Regions from separate parts of the uncultured Rossellomorea sp. genome, predicted to be linked through region 1. Evidence: riboswitches for the same ligand, from Rfam matches in the RefSeq annotation. Region 1 holds a riboswitch; each other region holds the start of a gene.
The links. Region 1 has a riboswitch for S-adenosylmethionine ahead of Q1B03_RS16350 (methionine ABC transporter ATP-binding protein). Riboswitches for the same ligand answer to the same signal wherever they lie in the genome.
Positions count from the first base shown of each region.

Region 2: linked by a shared signal. The riboswitch ahead of Q1B03_RS21095 (sugar ABC transporter substrate-binding protein) and the one ahead of Q1B03_RS16350 (methionine ABC transporter ATP-binding protein) in region 1 are both predicted to bind S-adenosylmethionine.
Region 3: linked by a shared signal. The riboswitch ahead of Q1B03_RS00980 (YezD family protein) and the one ahead of Q1B03_RS16350 (methionine ABC transporter ATP-binding protein) in region 1 are both predicted to bind S-adenosylmethionine.

Region 1 is NZ_CANKZT010000004.1:379,799-387,242, reverse strand. Features, by position in the region: gene sufC (Fe-S cluster assembly ATPase SufC) at 1-31, opposite strand, end outside; gene Q1B03_RS16370 (hypothetical protein) at 382-540, opposite strand; gene Q1B03_RS16365 (carboxymuconolactone decarboxylase family protein) at 1,418-1,783, opposite strand; gene Q1B03_RS16360 (MetQ/NlpA family ABC transporter substrate-binding protein) at 1,939-2,766, opposite strand; gene Q1B03_RS16355 (methionine ABC transporter permease) at 2,782-3,450, opposite strand; gene Q1B03_RS16350 (methionine ABC transporter ATP-binding protein) at 3,447-4,469, opposite strand; SAM riboswitch class I at 4,622-4,728, opposite strand; gene Q1B03_RS16345 (SCP2 sterol-binding domain-containing protein) at 4,828-5,178, opposite strand; gene Q1B03_RS16340 (thioredoxin family protein) at 5,429-5,746, opposite strand; gene Q1B03_RS16335 (toprim domain-containing protein) at 5,749-6,108, opposite strand; gene Q1B03_RS16330 (YusG family protein) at 6,285-6,521, opposite strand; gene gcvH (glycine cleavage system protein GcvH) at 6,951-7,334, opposite strand.
Region 2 is NZ_CANKZT010000011.1:27,533-34,976, forward strand. Features, by position in the region: gene Q1B03_RS21090 (sugar ABC transporter ATP-binding protein) at 1-1,080, opposite strand, end outside; gene Q1B03_RS21095 (sugar ABC transporter substrate-binding protein) at 1,097-2,182, opposite strand; SAM riboswitch class I at 2,629-2,735, opposite strand; gene Q1B03_RS21100 (CTP synthase) at 2,971-4,575, opposite strand; gene rpoE (DNA-directed RNA polymerase subunit delta) at 5,037-5,615, opposite strand; gene Q1B03_RS21110 (hypothetical protein) at 5,768-5,950, opposite strand; gene icmF (fused isobutyryl-CoA mutase/GTPase IcmF) at 6,216-7,444, opposite strand, start outside.
Region 3 is NZ_CANKZT010000001.1:178,899-186,342, forward strand. Features, by position in the region: gene Q1B03_RS00955 (nitrite/sulfite reductase) at 1-137, opposite strand, end outside; gene cysC (adenylyl-sulfate kinase) at 150-752, opposite strand; gene sat (sulfate adenylyltransferase) at 766-1,911, opposite strand; gene Q1B03_RS00970 (inorganic phosphate transporter) at 1,953-2,975, opposite strand; gene Q1B03_RS00975 (phosphoadenylyl-sulfate reductase) at 3,034-3,732, opposite strand; gene Q1B03_RS00980 (YezD family protein) at 3,832-3,987, opposite strand; SAM riboswitch class I at 4,074-4,179, opposite strand; gene Q1B03_RS00985 (MaoC/PaaZ C-terminal domain-containing protein) at 4,344-4,745, opposite strand; gene Q1B03_RS00990 (MaoC family dehydratase N-terminal domain-containing protein) at 4,742-5,191, opposite strand; gene fabG (3-oxoacyl-ACP reductase FabG) at 5,213-5,971, opposite strand; gene Q1B03_RS01000 (acyl-CoA dehydrogenase family protein) at 5,993-7,168, opposite strand; gene Q1B03_RS01005 (NADPH:quinone oxidoreductase family protein) at 7,191-7,444, opposite strand, start outside.

The sequences.
Region 1 (7,444 bases):
GATCTTTAATTGTTAAAGTAGAACCTGCCATGTGTATTTACCTCCGTGACTTTATAATGAATTTAAGAATTAAATTCTTTAATCATTCTCAATTTATTCTCATTACAATCTTATAACAAATAAAAGCTATTATCAACTTTTTCAACTATACAGATAGTGTAAACTTGACAAGATAATCCTTTTCTATTGTTAACTTAAAATACAGGAAAAATGTAGGGGTTTCTTATACAGTTTCCTGTCATGGTGAACATATCGATACTGATATGATTTGAAACCTATGAAACCGTCCGCTTTGTTCTTCCGTTATTAGACTTGGCGTTGTATTCATAACAATAAAAAAACCAGTGCATCGTCTACACTGGTTTCCTTTTTTCTTCCTTATTATATATTAGAGTGCACCTTACGATCAAGTGCAGCAATCATTCTTCTGCTTTCCTTATAGTCCTGCTCTCTTCTTTTCTCTACTTGCATTCTGACATCATGCTTTCGTTTGTACACCTCATAACCAATCCCATGGGCTCCATGCATTGCCTTTTCCATTTCACTTGTGTACGAGATACTCTCAAGAGAGTCGATAATGAATCATTCCTTTCAGGTTTTTAATTACGTTACAACTATACTACCCCCTCGTTCACAAGACAAAACCAGTATAGGGTCATTTTTTCTTAAATTCACCTTTTCAACCTGACTCCGAGGGGCTACCATTAAGTTTTCACAAAATTCCGCCATTATACTGCCAATTAATAGCTTTTTTAATATATATTCATTTTATTGAATAAGTATTTAGTACTTGGTGATCACAAACGAACTTTCCACCTCATATTAAATAAAATAGCTTTTTTCATAAACATTGTCGCTATTTTACATAAAGAAAGTACGGCCGGTGAGTATCCTTGTCGATCTTTTAGGGTCTCTCCCACTGTTTTCGGGCAGCTTCCAAAAATGTAATTTTTCTATTGAACGGATGGTAATTTGAAAACAGGGACCGTTCCTTTTCGTTCCAGGCACTTGCTTTCCGCGGGGAGGAAGTCGAGCCTCCTCGGGCTTTGCCCTGCGGGGTCTCGACCTTTCTAGCTCCGGCGGCTAGCCCCTCGAGGTCATAAGCTAAATGGTCCAAGAAGGCAAAGAACGCCTTCTTAGGCCCATTCATCTTATGCTTGTCGGGGCTGAGCGAGCCGCATCCGCTTTTCTACTTTTCCTCTATTTCCCGCAGGAGTCAAGTGCCTTCCGCTACAATCCACTCTGTGCTACTACTTTATGGCTGTTAAACGCTAACTTCAAGAAAAGTCACCTCACCATCCAACACACTAATTGACAAAGCCCAGGAAGATTATGTAATTGAATGAAAAGCCTTGTTCAAACACTAATTTCAACAAAAAAATCGAAGAGGATTCCTCCCCTTCGACTCATCCCTTACTTATTGTTTTAACTGATTCAAATCCTGAATCGATTGCTGTACTAAAGTCACAGCCTGACTCATGACAGCTCCGCCGCCAAATGCAGCCGTTACTCCTATTGCTTCAAGGATTTCTTCTTCTGAACACCCTTGATCCAGGCATCCTTTTGTGTGATAGATGATGCAATATTCATCCTGGGAATAAAGACTTATTCCTAACGCGATCAACTGCTTTTCTTTTTTTGAAAGAACTCCTTCTCTAAAGCAGTGCTCGGTAAACGTATTATACTGCTCGGCAAGCTCAGGCATTTTTTCAGTGAAGATTCCAAGTCCCATTTTATAATCATGAAGGGCAGCTTCTGTTGTATTTCTTGGTTCTATCTGCATTTCATTCAGCTCCATTTCTGAAATAGATTCATCGAAAATAGTATGAGCTATAATGGAAATGATTATGTTTAAAAAAAATACGGTAAGTACTTATCCAGAAAAGAAACCCGATTTTGATCAATCAGAATCGGGTTTCTTATTTACGCTATATGAAATTATTCGGTCACCGGAACAACTGCCCCATCCCATTCCTCTTTAATAAAGTCCTGGATTTCTTTTGAACGAAGAGCTTCAACAAGCGCCTTCACTTCCTCTTTGTTTTCGTCACCTTTATTCACAGCAATCACATTCACATATGGAGAATTACTGTCTTCAATGGCGATCGAATCTTCCAAAGGATTCAAACCTGCATCGATCGCATAGTTGGAATTGATCAGAACAGCATCTCCCTCTTCATTTTCATACAATTGTGGAAGAAGAGCTGCTTCATATTCGTAATCGAATTTTAGTTTCTTTGGATTTTCTTTAATGTCTTCCAGCGTTGCTTTTGTCTTGTCTACTCCATCATTCAATGTAATAAGACCTTTTTCTTCTAATAACGTAAGAATACGTCCGTGATCTGCTACAGAATTACTCATTAGAATCGTTGCACCTTCAGGCAGCTCTTCAAGGGATTTGTACTTTTTAGAATAAACGCCAATCGGCTCAATGTGAATGCCGCCAGCATTTTCAAAATCATAACCGTGTTCCGCTTTTTGAGATTCTAAGTACGGTACATGTTGGAAATAGTTTGCGTCAATATCCCCATTATCCAGATCTTTATTTGGCAAGATATAGTCTTGGTACGTTTCAATTTCTAAATTGATACCTTTCTCCTCTAATAAAGGCTTCACTTGTTCAAGAATTTCAGCGTGAGGAATATTGGAAGCTCCAACCACTAATTCTTTCTCGTCGCTGCCTCCTCCTGATTCTGAATTACTCCCACATGCTGCCAATCCAAAAATGCTTGTTGCTGCAATAACTCCTGCTACCCATTTTTTCATGATATTTCTCTCCTTTTACCGTTTATCTAATTTATTTGTAAAGAAATCACCTAATATTTGAATCGCAAACACAATGAGTAAGATCATAATGGTTGCGGCGAGCGTCACGTCTTCCCTGCTTCGTTGAAAGCCATCTAAATAGGCCAGGTTTCCTAAACCGCCTGCTCCGATGACCCCGGCCATTGCCGTATATCCAACGAGAGCAATCGCTGTTACTGTAATTCCTGAAATCAAAGCCGGCATGGATTCCGGGATCAGGACTTTCCAGATAATTGTGCTCGTTTTCGCCCCCATCGCTTTCGCGGCCTCGATGACGCCTTTGTTCACTTCTCTTAAAGCAATTTCTACCATACGGGCGTAAAACGGAGCAGCTCCAATGATCAGTGCCGGCAAAGCTGCATTCGCTCCACGGATTGTGTCCAATAAAAACTTGGTGAACGGAATTAACAACACGATCAATATAATGAATGGAATCGATCTGAACACATTTACGACTGCACTTGTAATCGTGTATGTCAGTTTGTTATCCCATAGATTTTCCTTAGAGGTGAGGAAGAGCAAAATCCCAAGGATCATTCCGAGTACAAAGGTAATCACTACAGACATCCCTGTCATATACAGGGTTTCGAGGGTTGCTTCCCACATCTTGTCCCAATCTACATTTGGAAATAAATTTTCAATCATCCTCTTAACACCTCCACTTGAACCAGTTGCGTTTGAACAAACGTCAATGCGTCTTTAATGGTCCGTTCATCCCCATCAAGGTGAACAAATAACGTTCCATAGGCACCTTTTTGAGTTTGGGAGATTTGTCCTTGAAGGATGTTTACGTCTAAGTCAAACTTCCTTATCAGAGTGGTGATGAGCGGTTGCTCGGTTGATTCACCGACAAAAGTAAATTTCAACACTTTCCCATTAGGATATTGCATCAATAGGTGATCAATGGTTTCACCCGTTTCTTTTACTTGCGAGACTTCTCTCACGAAACGCTTTGTCACTTGCTCTTGTGGATTTCGGAACACTTCCAATACATCCCCGAGTTCCACGACTTTTCCCTGTTCCATGACTGCGACACGGTGACAGATCTTCTGAATCACGTGCATTTCATGAGTGATCAGGACAATCGTCAGCCCTAAGCGTTTATTAATATCCACCAATAAATCAAGAATGGAATCAGTTGTTTGTGGATCTAGAGCGGAAGTAGCTTCATCACATAGAAGGACATCAGGATTGTTAGCAAGTGATCTTGCAATCCCCACTCGTTGTTTTTGTCCGCCGCTCAGTTGAGAAGGATAGGCATCTCCCCTGCCTTCCAATCCTACAAGCTTCAATAATTCATTGGCTCTATGGAGTCTCTCTTTCTTTGGTACTCCAGCAATTTCTAATGGGAACTGTATATTTTCTAATACTGTACGAGACCAGAGGAGATTAAAGTGTTGAAAAATCATGCCTATGGACTGTCTTGCTTCCCGAAGCTTTTTACCCTTTACACGGGAAACGATTTGACCATTTACGTCCACTATTCCTTCTGTAGGAACTTCGAGACCATTGAGCATGCGGATCAGCGTACTCTTACCTGCTCCACTATAGCCAATCACTCCAAAAATTTCTCCTTGGGCAATCTCGATATTGACGCCATCAACGGCTGAAATTGGACCCGATTTGGATTGATAAATTTTTTTCACATCTGAAATGGTAATCATGTTGTATTCCACCTTCTTTCGGAGTAAAACGACCTGTTTAATCAAGATTATGGTTGCACATAGCTGGCATTTTCCGGTTATCTTTTTCTAAATCATTAAAAAATGCCTCTCTGCGATAAGCAGAAAGGCATAATCATATAGGACTATCCTTTCTCTCATCTTTCAAAGCAAATGCTTTGAGTGAATTGGCACCATTTCAATTTTCATTGACGGTTGCCGGGCTTCATAGGGCACGTCCCTCCACCTCTCTTAATAAGAGTAAAGTATCGATTATTAAATTTTTTTAAATAGTTAAAGACTCTGAAAATTTGCTACAAGAGAGATTCTATCATCGGTTATAGAGTGTGTCAATTATTTTTTAAACTTTCACCGGCTCTTTTCCCCTTGACCTCGTAAGCCAAAGGACAGATTCAACAAATAGAAGCGGTCGATACCCTCCTCTGATTTCAAGTGCCCCGGCTTCGATCAGTTGAGACAACCGTTCTTCCCCTGTGAGTAGGGAAACCACTTTTTCCTCCATTCCTTCAATTACGAAATGAGCGTCTTCACTCAAATCATCTAATACATCGCATCCCTTGCTCGAAATAGAAATACCGTACAAATCTTTTCCACAATCAAAATGAAGAACAAATGGGCTGTCTGGAAATAAGAGTCGTAAGTGATATCTTGAATGACACTGATCTACTAATTCCTCTAAATATATTCGCATGAATACCCTCCCAGTGAAACTTCTATATTATTACAATTCCACTTTTAGGTATTTTTCCCTTTTATACTTTCTCGACATGTTTTGAACGTATTCATCTAATTTGTCGAACAGTAAGAATTTGGATGGATACTAGTCAAAAAATGATGCCATTCGCAATATTTCCCGAGAAATATGTCTTCGTTTGTAGAAAGAAAATCGTTTAGAAAGAGACATATAAAAAAGACCTTCTCCCAAAAGGTCTCTTATCCCTCTAACGATCAGTGATCTTGTTTAAGGTTTCATATAGAAATGGCACGGATTGGAAGGCATAAATCCTCTCCCACTCGACTCCATCCTTAAATAATAGCAAGCAGGGTACACTTTCGATGGATTGTTCTTCCGCAAATTGGGGCAAATAATTCAAGTTGGCCTTCACAAAATGAAAAGATTGCGGAAGCTTTTCCACTACGTCAATCATTTTACTTGCCACCTGACAGGTGCCACACATCGGTGTATAAAGGTAAACGGCTTCAAGCGTATGGCCTTCAATCAGATCGTTTAATGCTTCGGTATTACTTACCTCAATCAAAACTAGATCATCCTTTTTCCTAAATATTCTTTATGAACGTCTATATTGGCTCCAATCAGGACAGACGCCAGGTGATACTCGGGAGCTGCTGCCACTTCCTTGTACATACGATCAATGTACAAATGTTCAGCTTCAGGAAACTCACGTTTAAATTGCTTTCGTAATTTTTCACCTGCATCATCAGCATCTACGAGGATATAGACATCCCTTTCCAATAATGCATCAATGAGTTCGTCCATTTTCGTAATGCTAATGGTCCCGTTTGTACAAATAATTTCAATCGGTTCTTTGATGATATCTTTCACTTTTCGTTTGTCAGTTGTTCCTTCGACAATGATTACTTTTTCGTCAAGTTCCATCATGATCATCACCTTATCTTTCAGAAATAAGATTACGATAGTATATTCAAATAACAAGAGATGATGTCCACTTTCTACTTATATTTTCTCATGTTTATAAAAAAATGCGCAAGTGGTTTGCCTATCTGCTTATACAAATGGTGCCAGATTCATTGTCGAATCTGGCACCATGGGCATTTCTAACACCAGCCACCCTCATCACAATCTGTGTATCTTGCTTGATCGCCTTCCGTGGAAGTGTAGCTTTGATAAATTTTATTTTCTTTTGCTTCAAAGTTTGGCTCCATGCTTAATCCATCAAGAGGTAAAGCCATTCTGCCGATTGGCTGATTATCCAAATATAGTTCTACTTCACCATTTTTCAGTTTTCCTGTCACCCTGTTGGTTACATCTAATTTCTTAGGCTTGAGCACCATACGTATTCATCCTTTCTTTTTAGAAGGCATTTTTCGTAAACTTTGTTGTTTTAATAAAGCGTGCAGTGGTTGATTTCCGCTCCAGGTGCTCGCTTTCCGCGGGGCGTGAGTTGAGCCTCCTCGGGCTTTGCCCTGTGGGGTCTCAACTTTCCCGCTATTCCCGCAGGAGTCGAGCACCTGCAGCGAGAATCAACCTTCTAAGCATGAGGCCCTGTTCTGCTAAGCTGGGTTGCTCGTTCGAATACTAGCTGAAAGAGGAGAACTTCCCCTCACCACCTAGTTCACACTGAATCACACAGCACTGGCAGTCTATATATTAAGAACAACAATTGTTGCGAAAAGAGCTTTCTTATAAAAAACGTCTACTCATATGGTGCCCAAAATAAAAAACAAAACACCTTGAGAAATTCTCAAGGTGCATGGTAGAAATTATCCTTCATTAATCATTTCGTCATACTGTTCAGCTGTCATAAGCTTGTCTACTTCTCCAGCGTCTGAAGGTTCAACAACGATCATCCAAGCTTTTTCATAAGGTGATTCGTTCACGAACTCAGGGCTATCAGACAGCTCTTCATTCACTTCTACCACCTTACCGGATACAGGTGCATATAGCTCAGAAACGGTTTTAACCGATTCAACACTACCGAACGGCTCGTCCGCTTTGATCTCATCTCCAACCTCTGGTAACTCAACGAATACGATATCGCCCAGTTCAGATTGTGCAAATGATGTGATTCCCACTCGTACATTTTCCCCTTCAACTTTGACCCACTCATGTTCTTCAGAATAACGAAGTTCTTTCGGTGTACTCATTCTCTATCCCTCCAAATGCTAGTTATACAACCTAATATTGACACACTTTTCATTAAAAAAGCAAGAAAACCTAGCATGAATAATGAAACTTTTTCATTGTCCATGATTTG
Region 2 (7,444 bases), on a different contig from region 1:
AGAAGGAAAGCTAAGGTTGTGCTGAACGGTTTCATGAATGAACAACCCTTCTTTTCGTCTTTCTTCCGGAACAAGTGCCAGACCATTTTGAACCGCATCCCGGGGAGAGTGAATCCTCAGCTTCTTTCCTCCCAGAAAATAGTCACCCGATTCTACCTGAGAGGCTCCGAATAAGGCTTTGGCAAGCTCGGTTTTTCCCGCTCCCACAAGCCCGACCACTCCGACTACTTCTCCTGCCTTAACGGATAAATGGATATCCTTCACCTTTTGTCCGTCTTCGAGCCCCCTCACTTCGTAAAGCGTTTCACCGATCGGCAGCGTTCTTTTCTGAAACTCTTCTCTATATGTTCCTCCAAGCATGGCTTCAATGATCTTGTGAGAGGTTGTTTGTTGTGTTCCAAACGTTCCAATGGTCTCTCCGTCTCTCATGACCGTGATGCGATCGGAAAGCTGAAATACTTCCGGGAGCCTGTGAGAGATGAAAATGACCCCTACTCTCTCTTTCTTTAAATCTTCTATGACTCGGAATAACTTTTCCGTCTCAGAAGAACTTAAAGGTGCCGTTGGTTCATCCAAAATCAATACTTTCGCTTGTTGAAGCAGGCTTCTGGCAATGAGCACCAGCTGCTTTTCAGCGAGACTTAAGTGTGACGCAGGCTGACCGAGGGGAATGGTTTCTGCCCCGATGCGTCTAAGCGCCTCCGACGCTTCTTTCTTTAATGACTTTTTAGTAATAAAGAAGGAACCTTTTTGTGAGAACTGATCAAGGACGATATTTTCCGCTACAGAAAGTCCAGGGACAATGGCCGTGTCCACTTCCTGGTACACGCAATGGATGCCATGCTCCTTCGCTTCTTTCGGAGATTGATAGTCTCTTTTTTCAGAGTGAAGGATGATGTCTCCGCTGTCCTGCACATAGGCTCCTGATAAAATCTTCATCAGCGTACTTTTCCCTGCACCATTCGCCCCCAAGAGGGCATGGACCTCCCCCTCTTTCACATCGAAGCTTGCATTCTTTAGGGCTTTCACTCCTGAGAAGGTTTTATTGATATTGATCATTTCTAACAGTGGAGACGTCATCTCTTTTAACTCCTTTCTACTCTTTGAACGATCCTTCAAGCGTTTTTAATTCATCTGTATAGCCTTGCTCACTTGCTCCCCAGCCATCTACATGCTCGTGTAATTGATCTGTGGTAATCGTTTCTTCAGGCAATGCTTCTTTTTCAATAAATACCGGCTCAAGCTTTACTTTCTCAGGCGTTTCCTCGCCATTTAGCTTTTGATATAAAAACCGGACCTGCACGCGTCCGATATCTTTCGGATCAACGGCTGCCGATGCCACCCACGGGCTTCCATCTTTTTGAATGATTTGCAGGTCTTCATCACTCATGTCGATTCCATATACTTTGATTTCATCTCTCCCTGCCGCTTCGATTGCCCGAACGGCGCCTTTTGCAAATTCATCCCAAGCAGCCCAAACAGCATCGATGTCACCTTTGTTCGGATACTGTTTCAATATGGCCTCCATTTGAGCCTGTGTATCCAGTGCTGTATTCTGAGTAGCCGCTCCAAATGCCGCCACCTCTTTAATATCAGGATTTTTTTCTAAAAACTCCTGATAGGCTACTTGGCGTCTTTCCATCGGGGCAAAGCCTGCAACCCAAATTTTCACGATCTCACCCTTACCGCCAATCTCATCTGAAAGCTTCGTCAAGGTTTGTTCAGCCATTTGCTGATCACCCTGTTCGAGGACCGTCACCTCTTCTGAGGCAACATCCGCATCGAATACGACAACCGGAATGTTTTGTTCCTTCGCTTTTTCCACCCCTGATTGCAGTGCTTCTTTCGTTCCATGATCGATGAGGATCCCATCAAACTTTTGATTGATGGCCGCATCCAGGTTAGAAGACATTTTTGCCAGGTCCCCTTCAGACGTAAATACTTGAACCTTGCCCCCAAACTTCTCTACCTGCTCTTTGACACCTTCTATGTATTGAGCGGAAAATGTCCCTAAATTGATTTGCATAATAAGGGCGATCTTTTTATTGGCCAATGGATGATCAGATGTTGCTTCCTTCTTCTCTCCACTGTCTGCGTCCGCCTCCTGGGATACCTTTGGCTGACAAGCGACTAAACTGAAAATAAGTGCAAGTAATACGAATAATGATGCCGTTTTTTTCATCTTTCTTTTCTCCTCCCGAGGTGATATGCCTCAATTTTTTAAAATATTCTTTTCATAAAAGATATTTGTTGTTTTAAAACCGGGATCTGCAAAGGCTCTGTCAACCAGTATGTGCTGGATGGTGAGGGGAACCGCTCCGCTTGCAGCTAGCGTACGGCCGAGCCTCCTCATCTTCGCTTCCGGGGTCTCGGCACGCCCGTTTTTCCGCAGGAGTCTACGCAGTTCCCCTCACCATCTATAAGAGATTTCCGTGACAGAGCTCAGTATTGACAGAGCAATCTAAAGGAAAGTATCCCTACTTTAAAGCTATTATCGACCTCCGTACACCTGGAGCGGAAATCAATCAGCACTTTCCCTTTAAAAGCAACAAAGTTCACAAAACATTCTTTGCAAATAAAAAAACCCCTTTTCCCAAGAGAAAAGAGGTTTATGTATAAATAAACGTACTCTTATCACTCAGGAAATTCTTCCTGCAGGTCTTAGCACCTTTCCGTCTAAACGGTAGGTTGCCGGGCGTCATCGGGCCAGTCCCTCTGCCAACTCTTTATAAGAGATTATGAAATTTGGTATAGTTCGCATGCGCTATAAACGATATGTTAACGATATGCGGGAATATTGTCAATATTCTTTTTTGGAAAATTTTATAGATGAGATAAAAGAGGAGTTCGTGAAAATTGTCGTTATTTGTAGAATGGTCGATAAATTCCGATTCCCCTTAAAAATCGGCCACCCCCACCCTAAAAAAAACCGCCCTCCCAAACCTGGGAGAGCAGTTACATAATCAAATCTTATTTCTCACCATACGCAAGTGACGCTTCCACGAAGTCTCTGAATAGAGGCTGCGGGCGTGTCGGGCGTGAAGTGAATTCAGGATGGAATTGAGATGCGACGAACCATGGGTGATCGCTTAGCTCGATGATTTCCACAAGACGGCCATCAGGGCTTGTGCCTGAGAAGATGAAGCCGGCTTTTTCCATTTGCTCACGGTAGTGATTGTTGAATTCGAAGCGGTGGCGGTGACGCTCATAAACCACTTCTCCGTCGTAGGCCGCATAGGCTTTTGAACCTTTTGTCAGCTTACATGGGTATAGTCCAAGACGCAGTGTCCCACCAAGATCTTCGATGTCCTTTTGTTCTGGTAAAAGGTCGATGACAGGGTATGGCGTTTCAGGATTTAACTCAGCAGAGTGAGCTCCTTCCAATCCAAGAACATTACGTGCGTATTCTACAGATGCCAGCTGCATACCAAGGCAGATTCCGAGGAAAGGTACCTTGTTTTCACGGGCATATTGAGTCGCAGCGATTTTCCCTTCTACTCCACGGTCACCGAAGCCACCTGGTACAAGGATTCCATCTACATCTGCCAGTTTTTCTGCTACATTTGCGTTGTCGATCAGCTCAGAGTTCAACCATCTTACTTCGATGTCGCTATCGAAATGGTAGCCTGCGTGACGAAGGGCTTCCACTACTGAGATATACGCATCCTGCAGTTCAACATACTTCCCTACCAGGGCGATTCTTGTTTTACGGGACAGGTTTTTCACTCTATCAACGAGTTCATTCCACTCGGTCATGTCTGCTTCGTGGCAATTAAGCTTCAAGTGCTGACATGTGATTTCATCAAGCTTTTGATCCTGTAGTGCAAGTGGTACAGAGTATAGTGTATCTGCGTCCATTGCTTCGATTACAGCATTTTTATCAATATCACAGAATAACGCGATTTTGTCTTTCATGTCTTGAGTCATTGGCATTTCTGTACGCACGACGATGACATTTGGCTGTATACCAAGACTGCGAAGCTCTTTTACGCTATGCTGAGTCGGTTTTGTTTTCATTTCACCAGCTGCTTTGATGTAAGGTACAAGTGTACAGTGGATATACATCACATTGTCACGGCCTACATCGCTCTTGATCTGGCGAATGGCTTCAAGGAATGGCAGAGATTCGATATCCCCTACTGTTCCGCCGATTTCCGTGATCACGACATCTGAATTGGTTTCGCGTCCGGCACGGTATACGCGCTCTTTGATTTCATTCGTGATGTGTGGGATAACTTGTACCGTTCCACCAAGATAATCACCGCGACGCTCTTTCTTCAGTACAGTTGAATAGATTTTACCCGTTGTCACAGAGCTGTATTTCGTTAAGTTAATATCAACGAAACGCTCGTAGTGACCTAAGTCAAGATCCGTTTCTGCACCATCATCGGTTACGAATACTTCACCGTGCTGATATGGACTCATCGTTCCTGGATCCACGTTGATGTATGGATCAAACTTCTGGATCGTGACGCTCACTCCACGGTTTTTCAATAGTCTACCAAGGGACGCTGCTGTGATCCCTTTCCCTAGTGACGACACTACGCCGCCTGTTACGAAAATATACTTAGTCATGTATATGTCCCCCTTCAAAGTAAGTTTGGTTCAAAAAAAGTAGAGGGTGTCTCCTATGTATTCATGTCATGAATTTATCTTGTTCAAAGAAGGACAAGTCCATTCTCATAAAATAAATTCATCTGCATAAACCGCTAAAAGACAGCCTCTTATTATCAATATACATAAAAATGTAAGGGGTTTTGAAAAGATAGATCCTCCACACATAAGGTTTAGGTAAAACCCTATTATGTCAAAGCTTTCTTCTTACAAAAATAAAAAACGCCCCGCTTACAAACATGTAAGGGGAGCGTGATATACGTTATTCGTCCCTTTTTAGGGAGCCCAAATAAAATACTACCTTCCTGTGAGGAAGAAGTCAAGCACTGAATAAGAATAGAATTTTCAATCATTTTGAGCATATTAAAAAGCTCCCCGAAGGCAAAATACCTTTTGGGGAGCAGCCATTCCAGTCGAAGAGATTACTTCTCTTCCTCATCTTCTTCTAACTCTTCTTCTTCGTCTTCATCATCATCTACTTCATCAAATTCATCGATTTCGAGTTCATCATCGTCTTCATCGATGTCCAGATCTTCGTCTTCATCGTCAACGGCATCCACATCGTCGTCGTCATCCGTCAGATCGTCGTCATCGTCCGTGTCATCAAGGTCATCGTAATCAAGATCTTCATCGTCCAGATCATCGAAATCATCCAGATCCAGATCTTCATCGTCTTTTTTCTTCGCTTTTTTCTTTTTGCTGGATTTCATTGTTGGAACGGTTTCTTCCTCGATTTGATCAACCGGATACCATTCTCTTAATCCCCAACGATTATCACCCATGGCAATAAAGCGTCCATCGATATTCAGGTCCGTATAGAATTGAAGTAAACGGCTGCGAACCTCTTTATCAGAGATTTCAAGCAAACCTTTAATTTCTTTGACTACTTCTTCGAATGCCATTGCTTGCTTTTTCTCTACTAAAATTTCATGTGCCAACTCAATAAATGATGTTTGACGTAATTCTTCTTTGGATAACTGCTTAAGACTCAATTTACGCACTTCCTTTCTCTATTTCACACTCTACTAAGTAGAGTAAAAAAGGGCAAAAATTCTCCATTATCAATTCTAACCATATTAATCATTATAAACAATATAAAAGACTTTATGCTATAGCTATCTAGTTTTTCTCGCATTTTTTTCACAACCTGGGGTCAGGATGGCCTCCCACTTTCCCACTCCTCTTCTTTTTCACCGTTTCGGATCACACGGAACGCTTCATAGAAAAGATAGAAAGAGAGTAGAAAAAAAGGAATCGCCCCTAATTGCAATTGATATAGAAATACAGCTGCGAATATGATGATGGTCAATAGTATATAACGAAAAATGGTCTTCACAGTCTCACATCCAAACGTATATATCGTTCTTATCCATTCACCTGTCTGATAATTCTCATTATAAAGGAAATGATACCCGACTACTATTAAGATCGTGTTAAAAATTGGTTGATTTTGTTTAAAGGATAGACTGTTTATGGACTTTTTAAACATATTTCGTTATGTGTGCAAGGTTGTTAATACGTTTATTGATACCCCTGCTATAGAGGCACCTAGAAAAAGAGACCACTGCATCACCACAGTAGTCTCATTTTCTTCTATGTTGTTACATATTACGACGGTATTGCCCGCCTACTTCGTAGAGGGCTCGTGTGATTTGGCCAAGACTGGCTACTTTCACGGTTTCCATGAGTTCTTCAAAGATGTTTCCTCCGTTCACTGCTGCTTGTTTTAAGCGGGTCAGTGCTTCTTCGGATTTGTCTTTGTGTTGTGATTGGAAGTCTCGCAGGTTATGAATTTGTGTTTCTTTCTCTTCCTTCGTTGCACGTGCAAGTTCCATACTGTCCATTTGTTCCTCTGAAGGCGGGGTTGGATTCAGGTACGTGTTCACTCCCACGATCGGAAGTTCCCCGGAATGCTTTTTCATTTCGTAGTACATGGATTCCTCTTGGATTTTCCCCCGTTGATACTGGGTTTCCATCGATCCAAGTACGCCGCCTCGATCATTCAGGCGATCAAATTCTGTCAGAACCATTTCCTCCACTAGATCGGTCAGCTCTTCTGCGATGAATGATCCTTGAAGCGGATTTTCATTTTTCGAAAGTCCGTGTTCTTTCGTGATGATCATCTGAATCGCCATGGCACGGCGGACCGATTCCTCTGTAGGTGTCGTGATGGCTTCATCATAAGCATTGGTATGCAGGGAGTTACAGTTATCCTGCAGGGCCATCAAGGCTTGAAGCGTCGTACGGATATCGTTGAAGTCAATCTCCTGGGCATGAAGGGAGCGACCTGATGTTTGAATATGATACTTCAACTTTTGACTTCTTTCATTGGCACCATATTTATCCCGCATCACCGTTGACCAAATGCGGCGGGCCACACGTCCGATCACTGTATACTCGGGATCGAGTCCGTTCGAGAAGAAGAACGATAAATTTGGTGCAAACGCATTGATGTCCATTCCGCGACTTAAATAGTATTCAACGTACGTGAACCCGTTCGCCAATGTGAAGGCAAGTTGTGAAATCGGATTGGCTCCCGCTTCCGCGATATGATAGCCGGAAATCGATACAGAGTAATAGTTTCTTACTTTGTGATCGATGAAGTACTGCTGAATGTCACCCATCATGCGAAGGGCAAATTCAGTCGAGAAGATACACGTGTTTTGTCCCTGATCCTCTTTTAATATATCGGCTTGCACGGTTCCACGAACGACTTGCAGCGTTTGTTCCTTTACTTCCATATACTCTTCCACCGTCAGCACACGGCCAAGCTCTTCTTCTTTCATACGGATCTGCTGATCGATCGCCGTGTTCATATACATAGCCAGAA
Region 3 (7,444 bases), on a different contig from region 1:
TCTTTCGGAATCGAAGAAAAGCCGTTTTCCGCATAGTAAGGAATATCTTCAAAGATAGACAACCCGTCTTTCTCCAGTTTCCATTGTTCTGTTTTGTTCAATTTTTCATTTGACTCCCATGATTTTGAATATGCCATGATTTTCTCCCCTTATATAAGTTGTTTTTGATTCAATACAGTTAGTAAGTACTCCACGCATTCTTCAATTGAATGTTTCTCTGTATCCAGTACCACTTCCGGTTTTTCAGGTGCTTCATAAGGAGCACTGATTCCCGTAAAATGAGTGATTTCCTCGTTACGTGCTTTTTTGTACAAGCCTTTCGGATCGCGCTTTTCACATTCTTCTAAAGAACAATGCACATAAACTTCGATAAATTCATCAATCTCCACTAACTTTCGTACGAGAGCACGATCTTCCCTGTATGGTGAAATAAAGGCTGTCAGCACAATTTGACCGCTGTCGATGAAAAGTTTGGACACTTCGCCAATTCTCCTAATATTCTCCTTGCGATCTTCTTCCTTAAATCCCAAATCATGGTTTAATCCATGACGGACATTATCACCGTCCAGAACATAGACCTGATGTCCTTGTTCGAAAAGAGAGTGAGCCAATGCATTGGCGACAGTCGATTTCCCTGAGGCGGATAAACCCGTGAACCATAAAATAAAGCTTTGATGTCCATTTTTTTTTCGTCTCTCTTGTTTCGTTACTGCGGTTTCATGCCATACGACGTTTTCTGATTTTTCATTCAACCCGGTATCCTCCTTAAGACGTTTGTCTAGCTTCTTGCTTTAGGCCTTTAATTAACACTTCGATCACTTCAGGGCGACTGAACGTTGAAGGGGGAACTTCCCCATTACGGAGCATTCCTCTCACTTTTGTCCCGGATAAAATAACGTGATCGCTCTTATCATGAGGACAAGTCTTCGTAGTCGCCATCCCTTCGCATCTCTCACAGTAAAAACTATGTTCGAAGCGGAGAGGGGTAATCCCTATCTCTTCTTCATTGAACTGATCAAATATTTTCTGTGCATCATAGGTACCATAATAATCACCAACACCGGCATGATCTCTCCCGACGATAAAATGCGTGCATCCATAATTTTTTCGTACCAGTGCATGGAAGATGGCTTCCCTTGGACCGGCGTACCTCATGGCAGCAGGGAAGACTCCTAAAAACACACGATCTTTAGGGTAATAGTTCTGTAATAGAACTTCATAGCTCTCCATTCTGATGCCCGCTGAGATATCATCCGCCTTTGTTTCGCCAACCAACGGATTTAAGAAGAGTGCATCCACGGTTTCCAATGCCGTTTTCTGAATATACTCATGGGCCCTGTGAACAGGATTTCTCGTTTGGAAACCGACAATCGTTTTCCATCCCTTTTCCTTAAACAACTTTCTCGTTTCACTTGGGTCAAATGTATACTCGTTGAACGGTTTGGAAAGACGTTTAATAAGGCTGATTTTCCCACCTACATACACATCTCCACGTTGGAATAATTTCTTGACACCTGGATGATCCTTGTCGGTCGTTCCGTATACGAGAAAGGCTTCTTTCTGTTTGTCTGGTTCATAAATATCCTCGACTTCAATGAGGCCATATGTTTCCCCCTTATAAACAAGGCGGCTCTTTAAGCCTTTCTTTACGTCTCCTGCTTTTTCTTTTGCAATGGGCAAGGTAATCGGGATGCTCCACACGCTGCCGTTTCGCAAACGTAAACTTTCTACTACATGTTGATAATCAACTTCAGTCAAGAATCCATTTATAGGGCTGTATGCACCTATTCCAATAAGTTCCAAATCACTTAACGCGGTTTCGTCTAACGGGATCTCATGGAGAATATCCTCATAGGGCTCTTCTGGTAAATATGATTGAACAAGCGTTCCTCCGTGGGGCTGTAAACTCATCATTTATCCTCCTTAACATATTGTTTTAATCGGAATTAAGATTAAATTCCGCCTCCGTCTTCGTGAACGGATCGCCTTTCTTCATTGATCACTCGCATGAGGGATAGTGCTCCCACAGTTGCGATAATGACGCTTATTGGAACCACAATCGAATATAGATCGCTATCGATCACGAGCTTTACTAAAAAATATGAAATACTAAGTGAAATCAGGGGAGAGACCACCCATATTTTGACGATTTTTTTGACAATTTTCTTTTGCAGCATATGTTTGCCGTTCTTCGCCATCCCGAGGCCTATGATCGAGGACGAAGTAACCTGAGTAAGCGGAATCGGTAATCCATACAGTGAGCTCACCATCACAAGGATCGCTCCTGTAGAAGAAATGAGGATTCCTTCGGCTTTTGAATAGTGTGTAATTTTTTTCCCGTTTGTTTCCACTACTTTTTTCCCCAGTATGATAGCTCCGAGGGCAACGAATAAGCCACCCAGCCAAATCCCCCGAGAAGGAGACATTAAACCCGCACCCACTAATGGACCGACGGCGTTGGCTACATTATTCATCCCTGCCGAAAACGCTTCAAAGAATCCGGCGATAATCAAAAGGTACGCAAGCCACCTTTTTTCAAAATGGAAACCACGCTTTTCAAGTTTTACTAAACATATACCGAATACCCATGTAATCCCGAAGGCAATGACCGGGACAATCACCCAGAATGACATGATTGTTAAAAGTGATTTCACATATAGAACTTGATATGCGACTCCAACTCCTACAACCGCTCCTACCGTTACTTCACTTGTAGACAGCGGGATCCCTATCACATTTGCAAGGAACAAGGATATGGTGGCGGATAACAAAATGATGACCACGATTTTGATGGAGAGTACATGCTGCGGGATAATCCCTGAACTAATGGTTTTAACTACTTCTCCACCACCAAGAACAGCACCACTCAGGACACCTGCAGCGCAGATCCATAATGAATTCCTGATGTTTTTTATTGCTCCTGCACCATACGCAACCCCCATCGATGCTGCCGCTCCGCTGGCACCAATGTTCATAGCGAAGAACAAGCTTATGATCAGGGCGAATGTTTCAAGCAAAGAATGTCACCTCTTTTTAATGAAGACCGCATTCGGTTTTCCCTTTTCCTTTCCATCTACCGGAGCGAAGATCATTGATGTCTATGGATGGTGTTGTACAATGGAAGCATCCGATACTTGGATACCCCTGATCATGAAGTGGATTATAGGATAGGTTATGCTTATGGACATACCTCCAAATCTCCTTCCACGTCCAGTGAATCAATGGACAAATCTTAACTGATTGAAACTTGTCATCCTTATTGATGAATTCAACCTGACTTCTTGTAGGTGATTGTTCTCTTCTTAATCCTGAGATCCAAGCATTCCCTTTGGATAAGGAATCTTTTAAAGGGTCAAGCTTTCGAATTTGACAGCATTGATTGGGGTTTCTCTCCCACAACTTATCTCCATATGTTCCTGCTTGCTCTTGGAGCGTTAATTCAGGCTTTTTCATATGAATGGTGATACCAGGATACTTCTCCTTCACCTTTTCAATCGTTTCATAGGTTTCCTTGAAATGAACACCTGTATCAAGAAATACTATGGCTGCTTTCGGTTGCACTTTGGTTAGGAGATCGATTAATACAATCCCTTCAATGCCAAAACTGCATGCATATACGACACTTTCACCATAATGATCATACGTCCACTCAAGGACGTTAAGCGCTCCTTTATAGACCGGATCAATTTCAAAATTGATGGATGGTTTTTTCCAAGTTTGATAGGTTAACATGATACACCCCTTTCCCGCTCATCCAAACAAAAAGAGGCGATAACAAGATATAGGAATTTCCTTTATCTGTGTTATGCGCCTCTAGTTTGTCTAGTCAGCTTATTTAATTCGCACTTTCTCGTTTTTCTCCAATTGAATGACTTTACCGTCCTGAACCACAATTGTAATCGATCCAAAACTCATCGTCTTCAACATCGAAGTGATCTTTTCGACTACCACATCATAATCTGCTTCTTGATTTTTTTCTTTAGTCACATGATTCCCCCAATTTTTATCTTATCCAGAAAAACATGAATGAAAAAAAACAACCCTCCATTTTGGAAAGTTGTTCAGGTAAGGATACCTTATCTTCCAAAATGACTTCACATTTTGCTGGAATTAGCACCTTACATAACGTAGGTTGCTGGGCTTCGCAGGGCCAGATCCCTCCACCACTCTGGATAAGAGTTATTAATTTTAATATTCTAAATAATATCATATTCTACAAGGAAGTCAACCCGAGTTTCTCTATCGGATTTATGTCTTTTGGCTTATTTTTCTTGCAAAGCCTTCATTCTCTTTATTTCTATTCGCTTTATTAACGCTATAGGACACTATTTTCACCTGAGTGATCAAAATAATTGAAAGATTAATTTACCCTCGATCACTTTTTTCTGGTCCTGGTTGACCGCAAAAACTTTAAAATGTATGAGATCATCCTGTTTTTCTGATACTTCTGCAATCAATGTAATGACATCGTTCAATAAAACCATCCCTTTAAACCGGACGGTGTACTCTTTGATATATCCTTCTTCATAAAGATCACTAAAAAGCTTGGAGACATTGCCCATCGTCCACATGCCATGAGCAATGACTCCTGGAAGACCCAGTTTATGCGCCTCCTCATCGATCGTATGAATGGGGTTATAATCCCCCGAGGCTCCTGCATATTTGATTAAGTCGATTCTCGAGACTGGACCTAACTCAACAAGGGGAAGGATTTCACCTATATTAAAGGATGATAGTTTAGTCATATTCCCAACCTCTCTTTAACCGCTTCAGTGATAATGACAATCGCTTCGGAAGTGAAAACCCTTTTCCCTCCTGAATCTTCACCGATGTCTTCTATTACAAGAAAACCAAGTGTTCCACCCGATCCTTTCCGTTCATAGTAATCTTTTATTTTCGTGTAACACTGAATACATTCCCCGACCTTCAGTGGTCTTTCATAGTGAAAAGATTGTTCACCATGAATTAACCCGACGTTCGGTAAATGAAAACCTTCAATCGTTCCATAGTCGAACACTCTGGGAAAAGTGGGGGGAGGGATATTCCCCCTGAACCTGGATCTCTTTCCTGCTTCTTTATCAACATAAATGGGATTGAGATCTCCAATGGCTTCGGCAAACTTACGGACCGCTCCTTTTTCCACACAATTTTCTACGGAAGTTGAGCGTTTACCAATATAAGATTCAAACATATCCTTCACCTCTTTCTCCCTTTAGGCTTTCGGCCCGCCAGCTACGTATAGGACTTGACCGTTAACGAATGACGAGCTTTCATCCGCAAAAAACGCCACTGCATTCGCTATATCTTCCGGCTGCCCGCTCCTTCCTACAGGAATTCCTTGAAGACTCGCTTCCACCAGTTGTTCAAAGGGTATTCCGATCCGCTTCGCCGTTTCTCTAGTCATTTCCGTTTCGATGAATCCGGGGGCGACTGCATTGGTCGTAATGCCCAGAGGTCCAAGCTCTATTGCCAGAGTTTTCGTTAAACCTTGAAGACCTGCTTTAGCGGTAGCGTAATTTGCCTGTCCGCGGTTACCGAGTGCAGAGGTAGACGAGATATTAATAATACGGCCATACCTGTTCTTCACCATATGACCTTGCGCTGCCTTTGCTACGTTAAATGATCCTTTCAAATGCACATCCATGACCGTTTGCCAATCGTTATCGGTCATTTTAAATAGCAAATTGTCTCTGATGACTCCTGCATTGTTGATGACAATATCAACGGAGCCGAAAGTTTCATAGACTTCGTTTATGGCCTCTTCTACTTCCCGGGATTCTATTACATTCGCAACTTTTGTATATATTTCATACTTTTTCAATTCCTCGCTGATTTCCAAAAGTGCCTCTTCATTCACGTCAATGATGGCAACCATTGCCCCTTCTTCTGCAAAGAGCTTTGCAATCGCTTTACCGATCCCCCGGCTCCCGCCTGTTACTAAAGCTACTTTTCCTCTAAATCTATCACCCATTCACATTACCTCCCTATTCCTTTAAACAAATTGGCCCACTTTTACATGCCCTTTTAATAGATTCCGTGAAATGATCAGTTTTTGAATTTCATCAGTACCATCATAAATCCGCCACAATCTTGCTTCACGATACCAGCGTTCGATGGGAAGCTCTCTTGTGTAGCCCATCCCTCCGTGAATTTGAAGGACCCGATCCACTACCCGATTGCCCATATTCGATCCGTACAGCTTGGCAATCGATGCAACATGGCGATTATCTTCTCCTTGATCCAGCGTGAATGCTGCATTTAGCACAAGCCATCTGGCAGCTTCAATTTCCACGGCAGAGTCAGCGATCTTCCATTGAATCGCTTGTCTATCCGCGATTGGCTTTCCAAATGTCTCCCTTTCCTTTGAATAGTCAATCGCCATTTGAAGTAAGCGTTCCGCTGCTCCTACCGCTTGTGCCCCTACAATCCACCGTGCGAACCCGATCCATTCCAGGCCAAGATTGTAGCCACCATCAATTTCACCCAGAATATTTTCTTCAGGCACCCGCACGTCATCAAAAAACAGACTGGCCGGTCCCCATTCCCCCATGGTATGAATGTATTCAGATGTCCATCCCATCCTACGATCGGCAATAAAACAGGTTACTCCGTCCCGACCCGTTCGCCGATGCTTTTCCTTATCGGTCACCGCCATGACCATGACAAAGTCTGCTTCATTTCCGCCCGTAATAAAGGTTTTTTCACCATTTAACACCCACTCATTTCCATCCTTCACTGCGGTCATCCGAATGTTTTGAGTATCGGATCCAGCTCCCGGTTCCGTCATGGCGAAGCAGGACTTTTTCTCTCCGTTTATAGTGGGGATCAAATAGTTCTTTTTCTGTTCTTCGTTGGCATAGTATAGGATGTTGTCTGCATAACCACCGAAACTGAAAGGCACAAAGGTTTTGGAGATTTCCATATATACAATGGCCATCATCATTTGCCCGAGATCCGCTCCGCCGTACTCTTCTGGTGTATTGATCCCCCAGAACCCTGCTTCCTTTGCTTTTAACTGTAGCTCATTTCTTTTTTCCGGGGAAAGACTTGGTTTTCCTTCCCGTTCATTTCTTAGCACTTCATTTTCTAAAGGTATAAGTTCTTTCTCAACAAATTTACGGATGGTTTTTTGAATCATCCTTTGTTCATCTGATAACCGTAAGTTCATACCGGTTCCCCCCTATAAAGTCCTAGAATTTTGGTTGCAGGATTACCTTTCCTACCGTTTTTCTTGCCTGCATGAGTGAATGAACCTTTGCTGCTTCTTCTAAAGGAAACACATGACCAACCGTTACTTTCAATTCCCCGGACGCGACGTAATGAAAGATTTCATGAAGGGTTTTCTGGGTAAGTTCGGAATCTCTCATGAGAGGAGGGAGGAAGAACCCGATAACAGATTGATTCTTTGCCATCAATGAAGAAGGATAAAATCTGCTCTGCTCCC